DNA from 2 places in the Nonomuraea terrae genome. Region 2 is predicted to be linked to the other one. Evidence: riboswitches for the same ligand, from Rfam matches in the RefSeq annotation. Region 2 holds a riboswitch; the other holds the start of a gene.
The links. A riboswitch is a leader RNA that binds a small molecule or an ion and turns the genes downstream of it on or off. The one in region 2 is predicted to bind glycine.
Positions count from the first base shown of each region.

Region 1 (9,872 bases), on a different contig from region 2:
GGACACCACGTCGACGATCTCCGTCGCGGGAATCGAGGCGTACGAGGCTGAGACAGGCGACATGCTCCTGGCCGAGCGGGCGCTCGTCGAGCAGCTCCCGCCCGGCGCGGCGTTGCTCACGGTGACCAGGGGCCCCAACCAGGGCAGCCGTTTCAGGCTGGACAAAGACCTGACCACGACCGGGCGCCACCCGGAGAGCGACATCTTCCTCGACGACATCACGGTCTCCCGCCGCCACGTCGAGTTCTACCGGCACCGCGGGGGCCAGTTCTCCGTGCGCGACGTGGGCAGCCTCAACGGCACCTACGTCAACCGCGAGCGGATCGAGGAGGTTCCGCTGCACTCCGGAGACGAGGTGCAGATCGGCAAGTTCCGCCTTCTTTTCCTGATGCGCGGCAACCCAGGCGCATGAGCGGGCGGAGTGAGCGACCCATGGAGACGTCCCCAGCGGGGGAGCCGTTGCGGGAGGCGGCATGAGCTCACAGGCCGCACGCTCGCACATGAGCATCGGGGAGGTGCTCGCCCTGCTGCAGGGCGAGTTCCCCGATGTCACCGTCTCCAAGATCCGGTTCCTCGAGGGTGAGGGCCTGATCGAGCCCGAGCGCAGCCCGTCCGGCTTCCGCAAGTTCACCCACCTGCACGTCGAGCAGCTCCGCTTCATCCTCACCGAGCAGCGCGACAACTACCTGCCGCTGCGGGTGATCAAGGACAAGATGGCCGAGAGCTTCGGCCGCCCCCGCGTGCTGCAGGACAAGCAGGAGGTCAGGCTCAGCCGGGCCGAGCTGCTGGAGGCTGCCGGCATCGACGAGGAGACCCTCGAGGAGCTCGAAGACTACGGCCTGCTCGCCCCGGTGGCCCGCCGCTACGACGAGGAGGCCCTCACCGTGGCCCGCACCGTCGGCTCGTTGTCCCGCTTCGGCCTGCACGCCCGCCACCTGCGCGCGGTCAAGGCGGCGGCCGAGCGCGAGTGCGGCCTGGTCGAGCAGACCGTCGCCCCCATACTCAAGCGGCGCGCCCCCGGCGCCATCGGCGAGGCCGACGAGGCGGCGAGGGAGCTGTCCACGCTCCTGCTCGATCTGCACGCGTCCCTTGTGCGCACGGGAGTCCGGTCGGTCCTCGGAGGTTGAGGCCGGGGCGAGCTGGGAGGCGGGGGCACATTCCGGGCCCTGCGGGTGTTACGTTGAAACGAAGAGCCATTCAGCCAGAAGCGATGTTCGAAGAGCTGTGCCGGGTGACCGGTCAGGATTACGGAGCAGCCCGTGTTGCAGATGGAGGTCGTGGGCGTAAGAGTTGAGATGCCCACAAATCAGCCGATCGTCTTGCTCAAGGAGGCACACGGGGAACGGTTCCTGCCCATCTGGATCGGCATGACCGAAGCCACGGCCATCGCCCTCGCCCAGGCGGAGGAGCCGCCGCCGCGGCCACTCACTCATGACCTGTTCCGCGACGTGCTGAGCGCCCTCGGCGTCGGCCTGCGGGCGGTCAACATCGTCGCGCTGCGCGACGGCATCTTCTTCGCCGATCTCGTCTTCTCCAACGGCGTGGAGGTCAGCGCCCGGCCGTCCGACTCCATCGCGCTCGCCCTGCGCACGGGGGCGCGCATCTTCGCCAGCGAGGAGGTCGTGCAGGAGGCGGGCGTGATCATCCCCGACGACCAGGAGGACGAGGTGGAGAAGTTCAGGGAGTTCCTTGACACGATCACTCCCGAGGACTTCGGCCGGGCGGGGTAGGTATTTCAGTGCATTTACGCTTCACGACGCGCCGAGCCGGATCGTTGACTGAGCATGGTCACGGTCCTACGGTGCAAGTGAAACCCGTGGCCGCACTTTACCAACCCCCAGATCAGGCCACGGGATGAGAGAAAGCCGGAGGTCCGCGTGGCGGTCAGCAGCGGCGAGGGTAAGACGGCCGGCCAGGAAGATCCGGTGCGGCGCGAGAGTGCGCGGCAGCGTGCCGGGGAGCAGGGCCTGCTCTTCGACGAGCAGCCGGCGACGCTGCCGGACGACATCGGATACCGCGGGCCGACGGCCTGCGCGGCGGCCGGCATCACTTACAGGCAGCTCGACTACTGGGCGCGCACGGGCCTGGTCGAGCCCACGATAAGGGCCGCACAGGGCTCGGGCTCGCAGCGCCTCTACAGCTTCCGCGACATCCTGGTGCTCAAGGTCGTCAAGCGGCTCCTCGACACGGGAGTGTCGCTGCAGCAGATCCGCACGGCCGTGCAGCACCTGCGTGACCGCGGCGTCGCCGACCTCGCGCAGATCACCCTCATGAGCGACGGCGTCAGCGTCTACGAGTGCACCTCCGCAGACGAGGTGATCGACCTGCTCCAGGGCGGCCAGGGCGTGTTCGGCATCGCGCTCGGCCGGGTCTGGCGAGAGGTCGAGGGCTCCCTCGCGGAGCTGCCGGGGGAACGCGCGGCGGTCGAGGACACCGTCCCGGCCGACCACCCCGCTGACGAACTCGCCCGCCGGCGCCGCGCGCGCCGCATCGGCTGATCCGGGCTCCCGCGACAGGCCGGCGAACCCGGCCGATCCTCACCATCCCGGCGCACCGTAGTAATCTAGGACGGGTAAGGCTGACGACCCCGTGCGGGAGAGTCCCCGGGCACTGATCCCGGGGCGCCGAAGGAGCAACCCTCCCCGGAATCTCTCAGGCATCCGGTACCGCTGGGCGAGGCAACTCTGGAAAGCAGGCGCGTTCGCCAGACGCGCCTCACCGACGGTGCAAGCCCCACCGGGGTGAAGCTCTCAGGTCCCGTTGACAGAGGGGGAGATCCGGCACTCGCCCGCGCCCTGGCGCCGGTCTCCATAGCCTCGGGAGGCACCTCCATGACCGACCTGACCGCACCGCCCTTCTCGTCCCGGCACATCGGGCCCTCGGAGTCCGAGCAGCAGCGCATGCTCGAGGCCGTCGGCTTCGAGTCCGTGGCGGACCTGGTGGCGGTGGCCGTGCCCGAGGCCATCAGGGCCAAGGACAGCCTCAAGCTGCCCGCCGCGATCGGCGAGGCCGAGGCCATCGCCGAGCTGCGCGCCCTGGCCGGGCGCAACCGCGTGCTCACCTCCATGATCGGCCTGGGCTACTACGACACCGTCACGCCCGCCGTCATCCGGCGCAACCTGCTGGAGAACCCGGGCTGGTACACCGCGTACACGCCGTACCAGCCGGAGATCTCGCAGGGCCGTCTCGAGGCGCTGCTGAACTTCCAGACGGTCGTCTCCGACCTCACCGGCCTGCCGGTGGCCGGCGCGTCGCTGCTCGACGAGGGCACGGCCGCCGCCGAGGCCATGACGCTGGCCCGCCGGGCGGGCAAGTCGAAGAGCTCGGTGTTCGTGATCGACGCCGACGCGCTGCCGCAGACCAAGGCCGTGCTGGCCACCCGCGCCGAGCCGCTCGGCATCACCCTCGTGGAGCACGCGCTGGACGGCGAGCTGCCCGAGTGCTTCGGCGTGCTCGTCCAGTATCCGGGCGCCTCCGGGCGGGTGCGCGACTTCCGCGCCGTGGCCGTCGCCGCGCACGAGGCGGGCGCGCTCGTCGTGGCCGCCGCCGACCTGCTGGCCCTGACGCTCGTGGCCGCCCCAGGGGAGCTGGGCGCCGACATCGCGATCGGCTCCTCGCAGCGGTTCGGCGTGCCGTTCGGGTTCGGCGGGCCGCACGCCGCCTACATGTCCGTACGCGAGGGGCTGCAGCGGCAGCTGCCGGGCCGCCTGGTCGGCGTGTCGGTGGACGCCGACGGCGGCCCCGCCTACCGGCTGGCCCTGCAGACCCGCGAGCAGCACATCCGCCGCGAGAAGGCCACCAGCAACATCTGCACCGCCCAGGTCCTGCTCGCCGTCATCGCCAGCATGTACGCCGTCTACCACGGCCCCGAGGGCCTGCGCCGCATCGCCCACCGGGTGCACCGGTACGCCGTCGTCCTGGCCGACGGGCTGCGCCGGGCCGGGGTCGAGGTCGTGCACGACGAGTTCTTCGACACCGTGCTGGCCCGCGTGCCCGGCCGGGCCGCCGAGGTCGTGGCCGCCGCCGCCGAGCGGGGCGTCAACCTCTGGCAGGCCGGCGCCGACCACGTCTCCGTCTCCTGCGACGAGAAGACCGGCGCCGCCGAGATCGCCAAGGTGTGGGCCGCCTTCGGCGCGCCCGCCGCCGGTGTGGACATCGAGGGCGCCGCCGACGCGCTGCCTCACACGCTGCTGCGCGAGAGCGACTACCTCACGCACCCCGTCTTCCACCAGTACCGCTCCGAGACGGCGATGCTGCGCTACCTGCGCAAGCTCCAGGACAAGGACATCGCCCTCGACCGCTCCATGATCCCGCTCGGCTCCTGCACGATGAAGCTGAACGCGACCACCGAGATGGAGCCCATCACCTGGCCGGAGTTCGCCGCGATCCACCCGTACGCGCCGGAGGAGCAGTCCGAGGGCTATCGCGAGCTGATCGGCACGCTGGAGAGCTGGCTGGCCGAGGTGACCGGCTACGACGCCGTCTCCATCCAGCCGAACGCCGGCTCCCAGGGCGAGTTCGCCGGCCTGCTGGCCATCCGCGCCTACCACCGCGCGGGCGGCCAGGGTGAGCGCGACGTCTGCCTCATCCCGTCCTCCGCCCACGGCACGAACGCCGCCAGCGCCGTCATGGCCGGCATGCGGGTCGTCGTCGTGGCCTGCGACGACAACGGCAACGTCGACCTAGCCGACCTCGACGCCAAGATCGCCAAGCACCGTGACGCCCTCGCGGCGATCATGGTGACGTACCCGTCGACGCACGGCGTGTACGAGGAGACCATCACCGAGATCTGCGAGAAGGTGCACGAGGCCGGTGGCCAGGTGTACGTCGACGGCGCCAACCTCAACGCCCTGGTCGGCCTGGCCAAGCCGGGCGCGTTCGGCGCCGACGTGTCCCACCTCAACCTGCACAAGACCTTCTGCATCCCGCACGGCGGCGGCGGCCCCGGCGTCGGCCCGGTCGCGGTGCGCGCGCACCTGGCCGACTACCTGCCCGGCCACCCGCTGCGTGACGGCGCCCCGGTCGGTCCGGTCTCGGCGGCCCCGTACGGATCGGCGGGCATCCTGCCGATCTCGTGGGCGTACGCCAGGATGATGGGCGGCGAGGGCCTCAAGGCGGCCACCGAGCAGGCCATCCTGTCGGCGAACTACCTGGCCAGGCGCCTGGCCCCGCACTACCCGGTGCTCTACACCGGCCGCGGCGGCCTGGTGGCGCACGAGTGCATCGTCGACCTGCGGCAGATCACCAAGGAGACGGGCGTCACCGTGGACGACGTGGCCAAGCGGCTCATCGACTACGGGTTCCACGCGCCGACCATGTCGTTCCCGGTGGCCGGCACGCTCATGATCGAGCCGACCGAGAGCGAGGACCTCGGCGAGCTCGACCGGTTCGTCGACGCCATGATCGCCATCCGCGGCGAGATCGCCAAGGTGGCCTCCGGCGACTACGACAAGAGCGACAACCCGCTGCGCAACGCCCCGCACACGGCCGCGGCGGTCACCGCTGACGAGTGGCCGCACCCGTACACCCGCAGCGAGGCGGCCTACCCGGTGCCCTCGCTGCGCGACGGGAAGTACTGGGTGCCGGTGCGCCGCATCGACCAGGCCTACGGCGACCGCAACCTGGTCTGCTCCTGCCCGCCCCTCGAGGCGTACGAGGACTGAGCCCGCGCGCCGAAGGACCGGCCGGGGCCGACCGATCCGGCCAGTCCTTCGGCGGCAAGTGGGCAGACATGATCGCCGGAAATCGTTAGGCTCGGGGCGACCGTCGCCCCGAGGAGCCTCCTTGACGTCATCAGAGCTGCAGACCTCGCCCCTCGACACCGCCCGCCTGCTCGCCGAACGCGGAGACCTCGAGGGCGCCGCCGCCATCCTGTCCGAGCTCGCCGCCGACCACGAGGAGCCCGACCGGGCGCAGGCCGCCGTCGGGCTGGCCGTGGTGCTGGAGCAACGCGGCGAGGTCGAGGCCGCCAGGGCCGCCGCCCGCACCGCGCTGGCCACCGGGCATCCCGAGTTCGCCGCCCAGGCCGCCTGCCACCTCGCCCAGGGCTTCGAACGCGAGGGGCGCGACGACCAGGCCAGGGCCGCCTGGCAGGCCGTGCTGGGCGTCGGCACGGCCGCGTACGTGCCGCTGGCCCACCTCGCGCTGGCCCGGCTGGCCGTGCGGGCGCAGAACCTGGAGGAGGCCGAGCGGGAGTTCCGCGCCGCCATGGAGACGAGCATGGAGGCGGGTGACGAGGGGGTCGGCGCTCACGCGGCGCAGCAGCTCGCGGACCTGATGATGGAGCACGGCGAGCCGGGGGCGGCCGCCGAGGTGCTGCTGGACGCCCTGGAGTTCGCGCCCGCGGACGAGATGCCGGGGCTGCGCGTCCAGCTCGGCATCGCGCATCTGGAGCTGGCCTGCGCCGAGTTCGCCGAGAGCCTGGAGGACGGCGCCGACCCGCGCACGGGCGCCCTGGCGATCGAGCTGCTGGCGCGCACGCTTCCGCTGCGCGGGCGCGCCGACGACGCCGACCGGGTCTGGACGTACGGGCTGGAGCACGAGGACGAGACGCTGGCCGCGGAGGTGCGGCTGCGTTACCAGCGCGACGCCTGACCGGTCTCAGGGGCGGCGGATGATCGCCACCGCGGCGGCCACGTTGATGACCACGATCGCCAGCCACACGATCAACAGGCCGACCCCTCCTGCCTGCGCCGCCCCGATGGCCGTCAGCGGGATGCCGAGGCCCATCGAGCCCAGCGCGAGCGGGATCAGCTGCGAGGCCGGCGGCTTCCTGCGCGGGGCGGCCCCGTGGTGGTCGAGCTCCGCGCGTACGCGGGCGGTGATCGTCGCGTCGATGCGGTCGACGAACGAGTCGATGAGCGCGGGCTCGTAGTCGGGGCCGAGGTCGCGGCGCGCGTCGAGAGTGGCCTGCAGCTCGTCCCGGAGCGGGCGTGTGTCTGGCATGAGTGCATCATCCAGCCTGGGAGCCTCGCCGTCATCAGACCTGAGAGCCAACTTGGCATCCTCCCCAGGTACGGTGCTGGCATGCAGGTGATGACGCCGCGGGGGCCGGCGCTGGTCGAGATCGACGAGGCCGCGCGGCCGCGGCTGCTGCTGGTGCTGACCCACGGGTCGGCCGGCGGCGTCGACGCTCCCGACCTGCTGGCCGTCCGCGACGCCGCGCTCGCCGTGGGCGCCAGCGTGGCCAGGGTGACACAGGCGTTCCGGGTGGCGGGGGCGCGGGCGCCCGGCTCGCCGGCCCGGCAGGACGAGGCGTGGGAGGCCGTCCTGGACGAGCTGCGTACGCGCCTGCCCGGTCTGCCCGTCGTGCAGGGCGGGCGGAGCAACGGGGCGCGGGTCGCCTGCCGTACGGCGAAGGCGGTCGGCGCGGCGGCGGTCGTGGCGCTGGCCTTCCCGCTGCACCCGCCGGGGAAGCCGGATCGCTCCCGGGCCGGCGAGCTGCGCGGCGCCGGAGTGGACGTGCTGGTCGTCAACGGGGACCGTGACCCGTTCGGCGTGCCCGACGCCGAGGACGCCGCGCGCCTGGTGGTGCTGCCGGGGGAGGGGCACGACCTGAAGCGTGACCCCGCCCGGGTGGGTGAGATCGTGGCGGAGTGGATCACCCGCTACGCGTAGCCGGGATCGCCTCCGGGTGAGTCAGACCGCGCCGGCCACGGGCCGGTGCGGCGCGATGACGATGCCGCTGGGCAGCAGCTCACCGGTGTCCTCGAACAGGACGACGCCGTTGCAGAGAAGGCTCCACCCCTGCTCGGGGTGGCAGGCGAGGGTGCGTGCCGCCTCACGGTCCGGTGCCTCGGCGTCCGGACAGGGTGGGTCGTGCGGGCACATCATCGTGCCTCCGGATATCTCGTGGGTGCTCCCGGTGACCTGGGGTGGGAGCCTGGCTCGGGTTGTTCCTGGCAAGTGTGCGACGCGTGCCACGCGTTCGGACATAGCCCCTTTTGACTGTTACAGGAGGATCCCCGGAACGTGTGACCTTTGACACAGCGTGCCTTATGCAGGATAACGGGCCAAGCGCGACACGCGCATCACGTTTGCAATCCCTTGAGCAAAGCGTCGAGTCCGCGCTCGAAGTCCATATCGGCTCTTTCGTCCCGCCTGACCCACTGGTCGACCGCGGGGTCGGCCCAGCCGGACTGCTGCACCTCGACGGCCACGCTGCCGAACACGAACGCCCGCAGCGCGCGTACGGCCTCGGCGGCGTTGTCCAGGCCCGCCTCGGCCAGTTGCTCGGTCTGCTCCCTGACGGCCACGGCGGTGGCTCCCTTGGGCGGCTTGGTCAGCGCCAGCGCGAGCACGCCGGGATGCTCGCGCAGCAGCTCACGGCCCGCCCTGCACCACGCCTTGGCCGTCTGCTGCCAGGTGGGGCCCGGCTCGACGTGGACGGCCGTGACGTGCTCGGCCAGGGCGTCCATCAGCGCCTCCTTGCCCCGGGGGAGGTGGTGGTAGATCGCCATGGCCTCCACCTCCAGGGCGTCGCCCAGGCGGCGCATGGTGAGCCGGCGCAGGCCCTGGCTGTCGGCGATGTGGAGCGCGGCCTCGATGATGCGCTCGCGGGAGAGGGGGACGGACGGTCGTTTGGCGGGCATGGTGATCATCTTACTATGTAAAGGCGGTCGCTCCAGGGCGATTTCCGCCCGTGTCGCGCGACGGCGTACTCTTGCCGGTGAACGAGTGAACGTACAGCGTGAAGGGGCCGGTTCGATGGCGTTTTTCCGTCCGCGGGTGAGCCGGGAGGCAGAGGTCCGCTACCACGCGGACCAGGAGATCTCCAAGGGGTTCCCCGAGCTGCTCGACAAGGCCCGCGAGGCCGAGGCGACGCTGCGTGAGCTGCGTGCGGCCGGGGCCGACGACCTCGAGCTGATGGCCGCCGGCATCGCCTTCGACAAGGCGCTGACCGAGGCGCTGCGGGCGGCGGAGGCGGGCCAGCGGGCCACGTTCGGCGTGAAGTCCTACGACGACCGCATCGCGCGCCGCAAGGCCAAGGCCACGCCGGCCGGGGCCATGTGGACCTCCGAGGTCGAGCGGCTGCGCACGCTGCGCGAGGAGAACCGGATGTGGGGCATCCCGAGGATCCCGCGCCCGGTCCCCGCCACCCGCTAGCGTCCCAGCACGCGAAAGAGCCCCGGCCGGGGAGGCCGGGGCTCTTCGGTGTCTCAGCTGGCCCAGTCGAGCAGCGGGCGCGTGTTGCTCGGGTGGCGCAGCTTGGAGAGCGACTCCTTCTCCAGCTGGCGGATCCGCTCCCGGGTCAGGCCCAGGTGCTTGCCGATCTCGTCGAGGGTGTGCGGCTTGCCGTCCACCAGGCCGAAGCGCAGAGCCATGATCTTCGACTCGCGCGGCGAGAGGTTGTCGAGCACGCCCCGCAGCTGGTCGCCCAGCAGCTGGCGGTCGACGATCTCCGACGCCTCCGGCGAGTCGACGTCCTCGATGAGGTCGCCGATCGTGGTCTCGCCGTCCTCGCCGATCGTGGCGTTCAGCGAGATCGGCTGGCGGCTCGTGCGCAGCAGCTCCTCGATCTGGTCGGGGGTCTTGTCGAGCTCGACGGCCAGCTCCTCGGGCGTGGGCTCACGGCCCAGGCGCTGGTGCATGTCACGCTCGATCCGCGACAGCTTCGACAGCATCTCCAGTACGTGCACGGGCAGCCGGATGGTGCGCGCCGAGTCGGCGAAGCCGCGCTGGATGGCCTGCCTGATCCACCACATGGCGTACGTGGAGAACTTGAAGCCCTTGGTGTAGTCGAACTTCTCCACCGCCCTGATCAGTCCCAGGTTGCCTTCCTGGACGACGTCCAGCAGGGACATGCCGCGGTCGGTGTACTTCTTGGCCACCGAGACCACCAGGCGGAGGTTGGCCTCCAGCATGTGGTCCTT
Region 1 is NZ_JBITLL010000003.1:192,855-202,726, reverse strand. It holds gene ACIBP6_RS13425 (FHA domain-containing protein) at 1-412, shown strand, start outside; gene ftsR (transcriptional regulator FtsR) at 474-1,127, shown strand; gene ACIBP6_RS13415 (bifunctional nuclease family protein) at 1,260-1,730, shown strand; gene ACIBP6_RS13410 (MerR family transcriptional regulator) at 1,878-2,498, shown strand; glycine riboswitch at 2,583-2,679, shown strand; glycine riboswitch at 2,680-2,774, shown strand; gene gcvP (aminomethyl-transferring glycine dehydrogenase) at 2,832-5,663, shown strand; gene ACIBP6_RS13400 (tetratricopeptide repeat protein) at 5,785-6,594, shown strand; gene ACIBP6_RS13395 (hypothetical protein) at 6,601-6,945, opposite strand; gene ACIBP6_RS13390 (alpha/beta hydrolase family protein) at 7,027-7,617, shown strand; gene ACIBP6_RS13385 (DUF5999 family protein) at 7,639-7,830, opposite strand; gene ACIBP6_RS13380 (TetR/AcrR family transcriptional regulator C-terminal domain-containing protein) at 8,031-8,591, opposite strand; gene ACIBP6_RS13375 (hypothetical protein) at 8,707-9,105, shown strand; gene ACIBP6_RS13370 (RNA polymerase sigma factor) at 9,159-9,872, opposite strand, start outside.
Region 1: it holds a riboswitch for glycine, as region 2 does, so the genes downstream of both, gcvP (aminomethyl-transferring glycine dehydrogenase) here and gcvT (glycine cleavage system aminomethyltransferase GcvT) in region 2, are expected to answer to the same signal.

Region 2 (9,872 bases):
AGTTCCCCATGACTCTGGCTTCGATGGTACGAGCCGTACACCCCTGATCTGCGTCATGTGAGGAACGCCCGAAGCAGCGCGGCGGTGCCCTCCAGGTGTTCCGCGACCGCCCGCCGGGCCGCGTCGGGGTCGCCGGCCAGGATGGCCTCGGCGATGGCGCGGTGCTGCAGCGCGGAGTGCTCCAGGTTGACGTGCAGCATCGGGATGGCGTTCAGCAGGTCGCTGACCCGCGAACGGGCGTCCGCGCAGGTGGTGGCGAGCCGGGTCGAGCCGGTCAGCTCCGCGATGGACAGGTGGAAGGCCGTGTCGAGGCGGCGGTAGTCCTCCAGGCCGGCCTCGTTGAGGTCGGAGAGCCGGCGCAGCAGCAGGTCACGCTGCTCGCCGGTGAGCTCGGTGGTGGCCAGCACCTGCGCCGCGCCGCTCTCCACGGCCAGCCGGAAGGTGAGCGCGTCCGACAGCTCGGCCCTGCCCATCTCCTTGACGGCCTGGCGCAGGTCGCCGGGGTCGGGCTCGGACGGCTCGTACGTGACGAACGCGCCGCCGTAACGGCCGCGGCGCACGTCGAGATGGCCCGCCTCGGACAACGCCCTGATGGCCTCGCGCAACGTCACCCGGCTGATGCCGAGCCGGGCGGCCAGCTCGCGCTCGGGAGGGAGTTTGCCGCCCTTCGCGACCACGCCGAGTTTGATCGCCTGGAGCAGCCGCTCCACGGTCTCCTCGAAGGCGTTGCCCGCCCTCACCGGGCGCAACACCGTCATCAATCGCGCCGACTCGTCCAACGTGTCCTCAGGCCTTGACAAGCGATCCCGACATACTGATCAATGGTCTGAGACTAGCCCAATCAACGGGAAAGCGCGTCAGGCCAGATCGGAGCGGCGTAGCGTGAGCGATCCAGCGACCACGGGGTTCCTGTCCGTCCACGAGCTGCGCGACGAGGTGGCCATCGGGCGCATCGACACCGTGCTGCTCGCGATCGCCGACATGCAGGGCAGGCTGCAGGGCAAGCGGCTGTCCGCCCGCTACTTCCTCGACGAGGTGCTGCAGCACGGCTCCGAAGGATGCAACTACCTGCTCGCGGTCGACGTCGACATGAACACCGTGCCCGGCTACGCGATGTCGTCCTGGGAGCGCGGGTACGGCGACTTCGTGATGAAGCCCGACCTCGCCACGCTGCGCCGGGTGCCCTGGCACGAGGGCACCGCGCTGGTGATGGCCGACCTGGCCTGGCAGGACGGCTCCGACGTGGCGGCCTCGCCGCGCCAGATCCTGCGCGGGCAGCTCGACCGGCTGGCCGAGCGGGGCCTTGCCGCCTACGTCGGCACCGAGCTGGAGTTCGTGGTCTACGACGACAGCTACGAGCAGGCGTGGCGGCGCGCGTACCGCGACCTGACGCCGGCGAACCTGTACAACGTCGACTACTCGCTGCTCGGCACCGGCCGCATCGAGCCGCTGCTGCGCCGGATCCGGCGCGAGATGGAGGGCGCGGGCCTGTACGTCGAGTCGGCGAAGGGCGAGTGCAACCTCGGCCAGCACGAGATCGCCTTCCGCTTCTGCGAGGCGCTGCGCACGTGCGACAACCACGTGGTCTACAAGACCGGAGCCAAGGAGATCGCCGCCCAGGAGGGCCGGTCGATCACGTTCATGGCCAAGCCCAACGACCGCGAGGGCAACTCCTGCCACATCCACGTCTCGCTGCGCGCCCGCGACGGCAACCCGGTGATGGCGGGGGAAGGGCCGTACGGGCTCTCGCCGCTCGGCGCCCGCTTCGTCGCCGGTCAACTCGCCTGCCTGCGCGAGCTGACTCTCCTGTACGCCCCCAACATCAACTCCTACAAGCGGTACGTCCCCGGCAGCTTCGCCCCCACGGCCGTCAAGTGGGGGGTCGACAACCGGACCTGCGCGCTGCGGCTCGTGGGCCACGGCGCCTCGCTGCGCGTGGAGAACCGCGTGCCGGGCGGCGACGTCAACCCGTACCTCGCGGTGGCGGCGCTGGTGGCGGCGGGGCTGCACGGCATCGACGCCGAGCTGCCGCTGGAGGCCCCTTACGAGGGCAACGCCTACACCTCCGGCGCCGAGACCGTGCCGCACACGCTGCGCGACGCGCTGGCGCTGTTCGAGGGGTCGAAGCTGGCCAGGGAGGCGTTCGGCGACGAGGTGGTGGCGCACTACGCCAACAACGCGCGGGTGGAGCTGGCCGCGTTCGACGCGGCGGTGACGGACTGGGAGCTGTTCCGTGGTTTCGAACGGATGTGAAGATGCAGATCGTTGATCCGGCGACCGAGGCGGTCGTCGCCGACGTCGAGATGGCCGACGCGGCCGAGGTCGACCGGGCGGTGGAGCGTGCCAGGAGGGCCTATGCCGCCTGGCGCGAGGTCTCCCCCGGCGACCGGGCGCGGCTGCTGAGGCGCTTCGCCGACCTGGTGGGTGAGCACGGCGAGGAGCTGGCGCGGCTGGAGCTGGCCAACGCCGGTCACCCGATCTCCAGTGCCCGCTGGGAGGCCGGCACCGTCCGCGACGTGCTGCACTTCTACGCCGGCGCGCCCGAGCGCAACCACGGCAGACAGATCCCGGTGCCGGGCGGCGTGGACGTCACGTTCCAGGAGCCGCTGGGCGTCGTCGGGGTCATCGTGCCGTGGAACTTCCCGATGCTGATCATGTCGTGGGGCGTGGCGCCCGCGCTGGCGGCCGGCAACACGGTGATCGTCAAGCCGGCCGAGTGGACCCCGCTGACCGCGCTGCGGGTGGCCGAGCTGGCGCTCGCCGCGGGGCTGCCCGAAGGGGTGCTCCAGGTGCTGCCCGGCGAGGGGGAGGTCGCGGGGGCCCGCCTGGTCGAGCATCCGGACGTCGCCAAGATCGTGTTCACCGGCTCGACCGAGGTGGGCAAGGAGATCGCCGCCAAGGCGGGGGCGCAGGTCAAGCGGCTCACGCTGGAGCTGGGCGGCAAGTCCGCAAATATCATCTTCGCGGACGCGGACCTGGAAAAAGCGGCTAAAACCGCGCCTTATGCGGTTTTCGACAACGCAGGCCAGGACTGCTGCGCCCGCTCCCGCCTCCTCGTCCAGTCCTCGGTGTACGACGCGTTCATGGAGCTCCTGGCCGAGGCCGTCCGCGGGGTGAAGGTCGGCGACCCGCTCGACGAAACCACCGAGATGGGCCCGCTGATCAGCGCCGAGCACCTGGAGCGCGTCCGCGGCTTCGTGGACGGCACCCCGTACCTGCAGGGCTCGTGCCCGCAGGGCAAGGGCTACTGGTTCCCGCCGACCGTGCTGACCCCCGAGGTCACCGACCGGGCCTTCACCGAGGAGATCTTCGGCCCGGTCGTGTCGGTGGCGCGCTTCGAGGACGAGGCGGAGGCCGTACGCGTCGCCAACGACACCCCGTACGGGCTGAGCGGCTCCATCTGGACCCGCGACGTCGGGCGGGCGCTCCGCGTGGCCAGGGCCGTCGAGTCGGGCGCCCTGTCGGTGAACTCCCACTCCTCGGTCCGCTACTGGACCCCGTTCGGCGGCTTCAAGCAGTCGGGCCTCGGCAGGGAACTCGGCCCGGACGCCCTGGCGGCGTTCACCGAGACCAAGAACGTCTTCATTTCCCAGGAGTAGACATATGCGGCGGTTGCAGGATCGCGTGGCGGTCATCACGGGGGCGGGCAGCGGGATCGGGCTGGCCACGGCCAGGCGGTTCGCCGACGAGGGCGCGAAGGTGGTCTGCGCGGACATCGACGAGGACGCGGGCGCCAAGGCCGCGAACGACGTCGGCGGCCTGTTCGTCAAGGCCGACGTGACCGTGGAGGACGACGTCGTCAGGATGTTCGCCACCGCCCACGAGACCTACGGCAGCGTGGACATCGCCTTCAACAACGCCGGCATCTCCCCGCCCGACGACGACTCGATCCTGGAGACCGGTCTCGACGCCTGGCGCCGCGTCCAGGAGGTGAACCTGACCAGCGTCTACCTGTGCTGCAAGCACGCGATCCCGTACATGCGGCGCCAGGGCAAGGGCTCGATCATCAACACCGCGTCGTTCGTCGCGGTCATGGGGTCGGCGACCTCGCAGATCTCCTACACCGCCGCCAAGGGCGGCGTGCTGGCGATGTCGCGCGAGCTGGGCGTGCAGTTCGCCCGCGAGGGCATCCGGGTGAACGCCCTGTGCCCCGGCCCGGTGAACACGCCGCTGCTGCGGGAGCTGTTCGCCAAGGACCCGGAGCGGGCGCAGCGACGCCTGGTGCACGTGCCGGTCGGGCGTTTCGCCGAGGCGTCGGAGATCGCGGCGGCGGTGGCGTTCCTGGCCAGCGACGACGCCTCGTTCATCACGGCCAGCGAGTTCCTGGTGGACGGCGGCATCTCCGGCGCCTACGTCACTCCGCTGTAGGAGGATCCATGCGTCCCGTCATCGGCATCACCACGTACGTCGAGCCGGCCACGTTCACGGTCTGGCAGGACATGACCGTCGCGCTCCTGCCGTACATGTACGTGGAGGCGGTCGTCCGCGCCGGCGGGCAGCCCGTGCTGCTGCCGCCGGCCGGCGCGCCGGTCTCGGCGTTGCGCGGGCTCGACGGGCTGGTGCTGGCCGGCGGCGGTGACATCGACGCGGCCCGCTACGGCGAGCCGGCGCACGAGCGCACCGGATACGTCCGCGAGTTCCGCGACGAGGCCGAGTTCGCGCTGCTCGCGGCGGCCCTCGACCGGGGCCTGCCGTACCTGGGGGTCTGCCGCGGGATGCAGGTGCTCAACGTCGCGCTCGGCGGGAGCCTGCACCAGCACCTGCCCGACGTGGTGGGGCACGCGGGCCACTCCCCCGCCCCCGGGCGGTTCGGGCACCTGCCGGTCACGGCCGTGCCGGGCACCCGGCTGGCCAAGATCCTCGGCGAGCAGCCGGTGACCGTCCCGCACTACCACCACCAGGCCGTCGCCCGTCTCGCGCCGGGCCTCACGGCCACCGCCACGGCCGAGGACGGCACGGTCGAGGCCGTGGAGCTGGACACGCCGGGGTTCGTCCTGGCGGTGCAGTGGCACCCGGAGGCGGGCGAGGACGACGCGCTGTTCGAGGCGCTCGTGCGGGCCTGCTGAGGCGACCGGTGCGTCACGCCCGAATCCACCCGGACGCGACAAGACCCCCGTCACGGCACTAGGCTGACGGACATCACCGGCAAAACCGCGCGGGAGAGCACCCTGACAGCCGGTCAGTGGTCCCTGAAGGAGCAAGCCCTCCCCGCGAACCTCTCAAGGCAAAGGACCGCGCGGACTCGGACAGGAAACCCGGCTCAAGCGGACAGCCGCCCACCGTCGTGCGGCTGCTGACCTGGCCGGAGCTCCCGTCCGGAGGTGACCTCTGGAAAGCAGGCCCGTCTGGGTCTCGCCGAAGGTGAAAGTCCGGCAAAACTCGGGCGAAGCTCTCAGGCATCCATGACAGAGGGGGAGGATGCTGGCATCCGATCCTGTCCTGAGGTGCGACAAATGTCCCGACCTACGCCGCTACGAGACGTCCACGAGAGCCTCGGCGCCACACTCACCGACTTCGCCGGGTGGCTCATGCCGCTGCGGTACGGCAGCGAGGCCGCCGAGCACAGGGCCGTACGCGAAGCGGCCGGGCTGTTCGACCTGTCCCACATGGGCGAGATCTTCCTGACCGGGCCGCAGGCCGGCGAGGCGCTCGACTTCGCGCTGGTCGGCCACCTGTCGGCGCTGACGCCCGGCAGGGCCCGCTACACCATGATCGTCAACGAGCGCGGCGGGGTGCTGGACGACCTCATCGTCTACCGGCTCGGGGACGAGGAGTTCATGGTCGTCGCGAACGCCTCGAACTACGAAAAAGTTGGAAATGAGCTCAAAACTCGTGCGAAGGCGTACGACGCGGTGGTCGAGGATCGCTCCGACCAGTACGCGCTGATCGCCGTCCAGGGACCCCGTTCCCAGGAGATCCTCGCCACGCTCACCGACGCCGACCTCGGCGGGCTCAAGTACTACGCGGGCCTGCCCGGCCTCGTGGACGGCCGCCGGGCGCTCATCGCCCGCACCGGCTACACCGGCGAGGACGGGTTCGAGCTCTTCGTCGCCAATCAGGACGCCGTGCCGCTCTGGCACGCGATCACCGCGGCCGGCGAGCCGTACGGGCTCAAGCCCGCCGGCCTGTCCAGCCGCGACACCCTCAGGCTCGAAGCCGGCATGCCGCTGTACGGCAACGAGCTGAGCGCCGAGCTCACTCCGTTCGACGCGGGGCTGGGCCGGGTGGTGAAATTCGACAAGCCGGGCGACTTCGTCGGCAGGTCGGCGCTGGAGGCGGTCAAGGACGACACGCCGAAGCGCCGCCTCGTCGGGCTGGTCGCCCGGGGCCGCCGGGTGCCGCGTCACGGCTACCCGGTCACCAAGGACGGCGCCGTCGTCGGCGAGGTCACGAGCGGTGCGCCCTCCCAGTCCCTGGGAAAGCCCATTGCGATGGCCTATGTCGACACCGGCGCCGACTCAGGCCTGGCTGTGGACATCCGGGGCAGCCACGAACCCGTGGACCTGATCGAGCTGCCCTTTTACAGGAGGAACAAGTGAGCAACATCCCTGACGACCTGAGCTACACCAAGGAACACGAGTGGGTCTCCGGTATCGACGACGGACTCACCGTGACCGTGGGCATCACGGCGTTCGCCGCCGACTCCCTTGGTGACGTCGTCTACGTGCAGCTCCCCGACGTCGGCACGAACGTCGAGCATGGTGACTCCATCGGCGAGGTGGAGTCCACCAAGTCGGTGAACGAGATCTACACGCCGGTGGGCGGCGAGGTCGTCGAGGTGAACCAGGCTGTCGTCGACGACCCCAGCCTGGTCAACAGCGACCCGTACGGCGAGGGCTGGATGTTCCGGGTGCGCATGGAAGGCGAGCCCGAGGACCTTCTGTCGCCGCAGGAGTACACCGCACTCACCTCAGGCGAATCCTGACCATTTTGTAGCCGGGGCCCCGACCGGGCCCCGGCCCGCACACGAAGGGCGCATCAATGGCGATCAGCGTCTTCGATCTGTTCAAGGTCGGCATCGGCCCGTCGAGCTCGCACACCGGCGGCCCGATGGCCGCGGCGCACAAGTTCGCCCGCGGCCTGCACCACGATGGCCTGCTCGACCAGGTCGCCCGCGTCGAGGCCATCCTGTACGGCTCACTCGGCCTGACCGGCAAGGGCCACGGCAGCGACAAGGCCGTCCTGCTGGGCCTGTCAGGCGAGAAGCCGGAGCTCGTGGACGTCGACACCGTCGACGCCCGCATCGCCGCCATGCGCGAATCGGGCACCGTCCAGCTGTACGGCACCCACGAGATCCCCTTCGCCGTCGGCGAGGACCTCGTCTTCGAACGGAAGATCTCGCTGCCCGAGCACCCCAACGGCATGCGCTTCACCGCGTACGACCAGGCGGGCGGCAAGCTGCGGGAGAAGGTGTACTTCTCGGTCGGCGGCGGCTTCGTCGTGGACGAGAACGCCACCGGCGCCGACCGCATCAAGCCCGACGACACCGTCCTGCCCCACCCCTTCACCACCGGCGAGGAGCTGCTCAAGCTCTGCTCCAGCACGGGCCTGTCGATCTCCGGCCTCATGCTGGAGAACGAGAAGGCGTTCGGCCGCACCGAGGAGGAGATCCGCGCGGGCCTGCTGCGCCTGTGGCAGGTCATGTCGGAGTGCGTGGCCCGCGGCATCTCCAAGGAGGGCGTCCTGCCGGGTGGCCTGAAGGTCAGGCGGCGCGCCAACCAGCTCTACCGCCGCCTGCAGGCCGAGCCGGCCGAGAAGGACCCGCTGCAGGCGATGGACTGGGTGGCGCTGTTCGCTCTGGCGGTCAACGAGGAGAACGCCGCCGGTGGCCGCATCGTCACCGCGCCGACCAACGGCGCCGCCGGCATCATCCCGGCCGTCCTGACGTACTACAACCGTTTCGTCCCCCACGCCGACGACGAGGGCGTGATCCGCTTCCTGCTCACGGCGGGCGCCATCGGCGTGCTGTTCAAGGAGAACGCCTCCATCTCCGGCGCCGAGGTCGGCTGCCAGGGCGAAGTGGGCTCGGCCTGCTCGATGGCCTCGGCCGGCCTCACCGAGGTCCTCGGAGGCACCCCGGAGCAGGTGGAGAACGCCGCCGAGATCGGCATCGAGCACAACCTCGGCCTGACCTGCGACCCGATCGGCGGCCTCGTGCAGATCCCGTGCATCGAGCGGAACGCGGTGGCCTCCAACAAGGCCATCACGGCGGCCCGCATCGCGCTGCGCGGCGACGGCCGCCACTACGTGGCCCTCGACAAGGCCATCAAGACCATGCGCGACACCGGCCGCGACATGCTCGACAAGTACAAGGAGACCTCACGCGGCGGCCTGGCCGTCAACGTGATCGAGTGCTGACTAACGACGCACGTGCAGGCGGACGACGGACGGTGTTTCGTCGTCCCTGACCTCACGGCGGATGCGGCCGACGATGTCCTGGTCGAGCTTGCTCACCACGGACCCCACGTCGGCCGCCGACGGGCACGTCACGCTGACGCGCAGGCCGTCCGCGGCGACCCGGACGCCGGCCCGGCCGAGGCCCTCCACGCCCTTGAGACCGACGAAGAGCATGGCGGTGCCGGTGCCGTTGTGCGCGCCGCGCCGGCCCCAGCCGAGGGCGAGCAGCAGCCAGCGCAGCGCGACCAGGGCCAGCAGGAGCAGCGCGAGGGCGAGCATCCACAACGGCCACGGCTCCTCGGCCAGTGTCCGGTGGAACTGGGCGGGCAGCACCTTGGCGTTCGGGGGCAGGTCGAAGAGGCGGTCCTGGCCGCGTAGCCACGCGTACGCGCCGAGACCCAGCAGCGTCGCGCCGACGATCGCCAGGCCGATGCGGTTGCCTGCGTACTGACGCATCACATGCCCTTCCTGCGCAGGCGGACGACGACCTCGCCGGTGCCGAGGGTGCCGACGCCGGCCAGGCGATCGCCCACGGCGGTGCCGACCTGCCGGAGCATCGAGCCCGGCGTCTCCTCACCGGTCATGACGGTGACCTCGATGGTGCGGCGGCGCAGGCGTACCCGGGCCTTGTCCACGCCCGCCACCTGCTGGGCGGCGGCACGCAGCGTGCGGCGCAGACCCGGGCGGGTGATGCCGATGACGATCAGCGGGTCGGACGTCTCCACCGGCACCAGCCTGGAGCGGCCCGGCACGACCGCGAGCAGCAGCATCAGCGTGCCGAGCCCGGCCAGGACGAGGGCCGCGGCCTCCGCCTCCGGCCACGTCGTCCTGCCGGCCAGCTCGACCAGCTCGTTCACCGGGACCCAGCCGAGCGGGGCGCCGAGCAGCCCCGAGACGATCTCCGCTGTGGTCGCCCCCAGCCCGCCGACCAGGGCGAGCGCGACGGTGACCCCCGGAACGGTACGCGCGGGCCTGAGCACCTTCCTCGCCCGGCGCAGGCCGGTGTTCCGCGGGGCGGCTGCGACACCGGGCAGTATCTGCTGAAGCGTGGTCATCACAACGACAGACGTACACGGGTGGCGCCGGGCCAGAACCGCGCCCTCGCCGCCCGTTTGCCCGATCATTACGGGTTCGGCGGCGAAGCCGAGTTCATTTTCGTGATATGTCGTTACGCTGCATGTATGGATGACCGCCAGCGCTACGACCGCGCCACCGCGGCTCTCGAACCTCCCTTCGCCGCCGTCGACCTGGCGGCCATCCGCGCCAACGCCGCCGACCTCGTACGACGTGCCGCGGGCAAGCCCATCCGGGTGGCGAGCAAGTCCGTGCGCAGCCGTCCGCTGCTGGAGCGCATCCTCGCCATGGACGGCTTCCGCGGCGTCATGGCGTACACGCTGCCCGAGGCGCTCTGGCTGGCCTCCCACGGATTCACCGACATCCTCGTCGCTTACCCCACCGCCGACCGGCACGCGCTG
Region 2 is NZ_JBITLL010000007.1:684,910-694,781, reverse strand. It holds gene ACIBP6_RS37340 (hypothetical protein) at 1-10, opposite strand, end outside; gene ACIBP6_RS37335 (FadR/GntR family transcriptional regulator) at 54-758, opposite strand; gene ACIBP6_RS37330 (glutamine synthetase family protein) at 883-2,253, shown strand; gene ACIBP6_RS37325 (aldehyde dehydrogenase family protein) at 2,256-3,599, shown strand; gene ACIBP6_RS37320 (3-oxoacyl-ACP reductase) at 3,604-4,368, shown strand; gene ACIBP6_RS37315 (gamma-glutamyl-gamma-aminobutyrate hydrolase family protein) at 4,377-5,066, shown strand; glycine riboswitch at 5,147-5,245, shown strand; glycine riboswitch at 5,319-5,419, shown strand; gene gcvT (glycine cleavage system aminomethyltransferase GcvT) at 5,454-6,539, shown strand; gene gcvH (glycine cleavage system protein GcvH) at 6,536-6,925, shown strand; gene ACIBP6_RS37300 (L-serine ammonia-lyase) at 6,982-8,358, shown strand; gene ACIBP6_RS37295 (hypothetical protein) at 8,359-8,853, opposite strand; gene ACIBP6_RS37290 (DUF6286 domain-containing protein) at 8,853-9,452, opposite strand; gene ACIBP6_RS37285 (amino acid deaminase/aldolase) at 9,579-9,872, shown strand, end outside.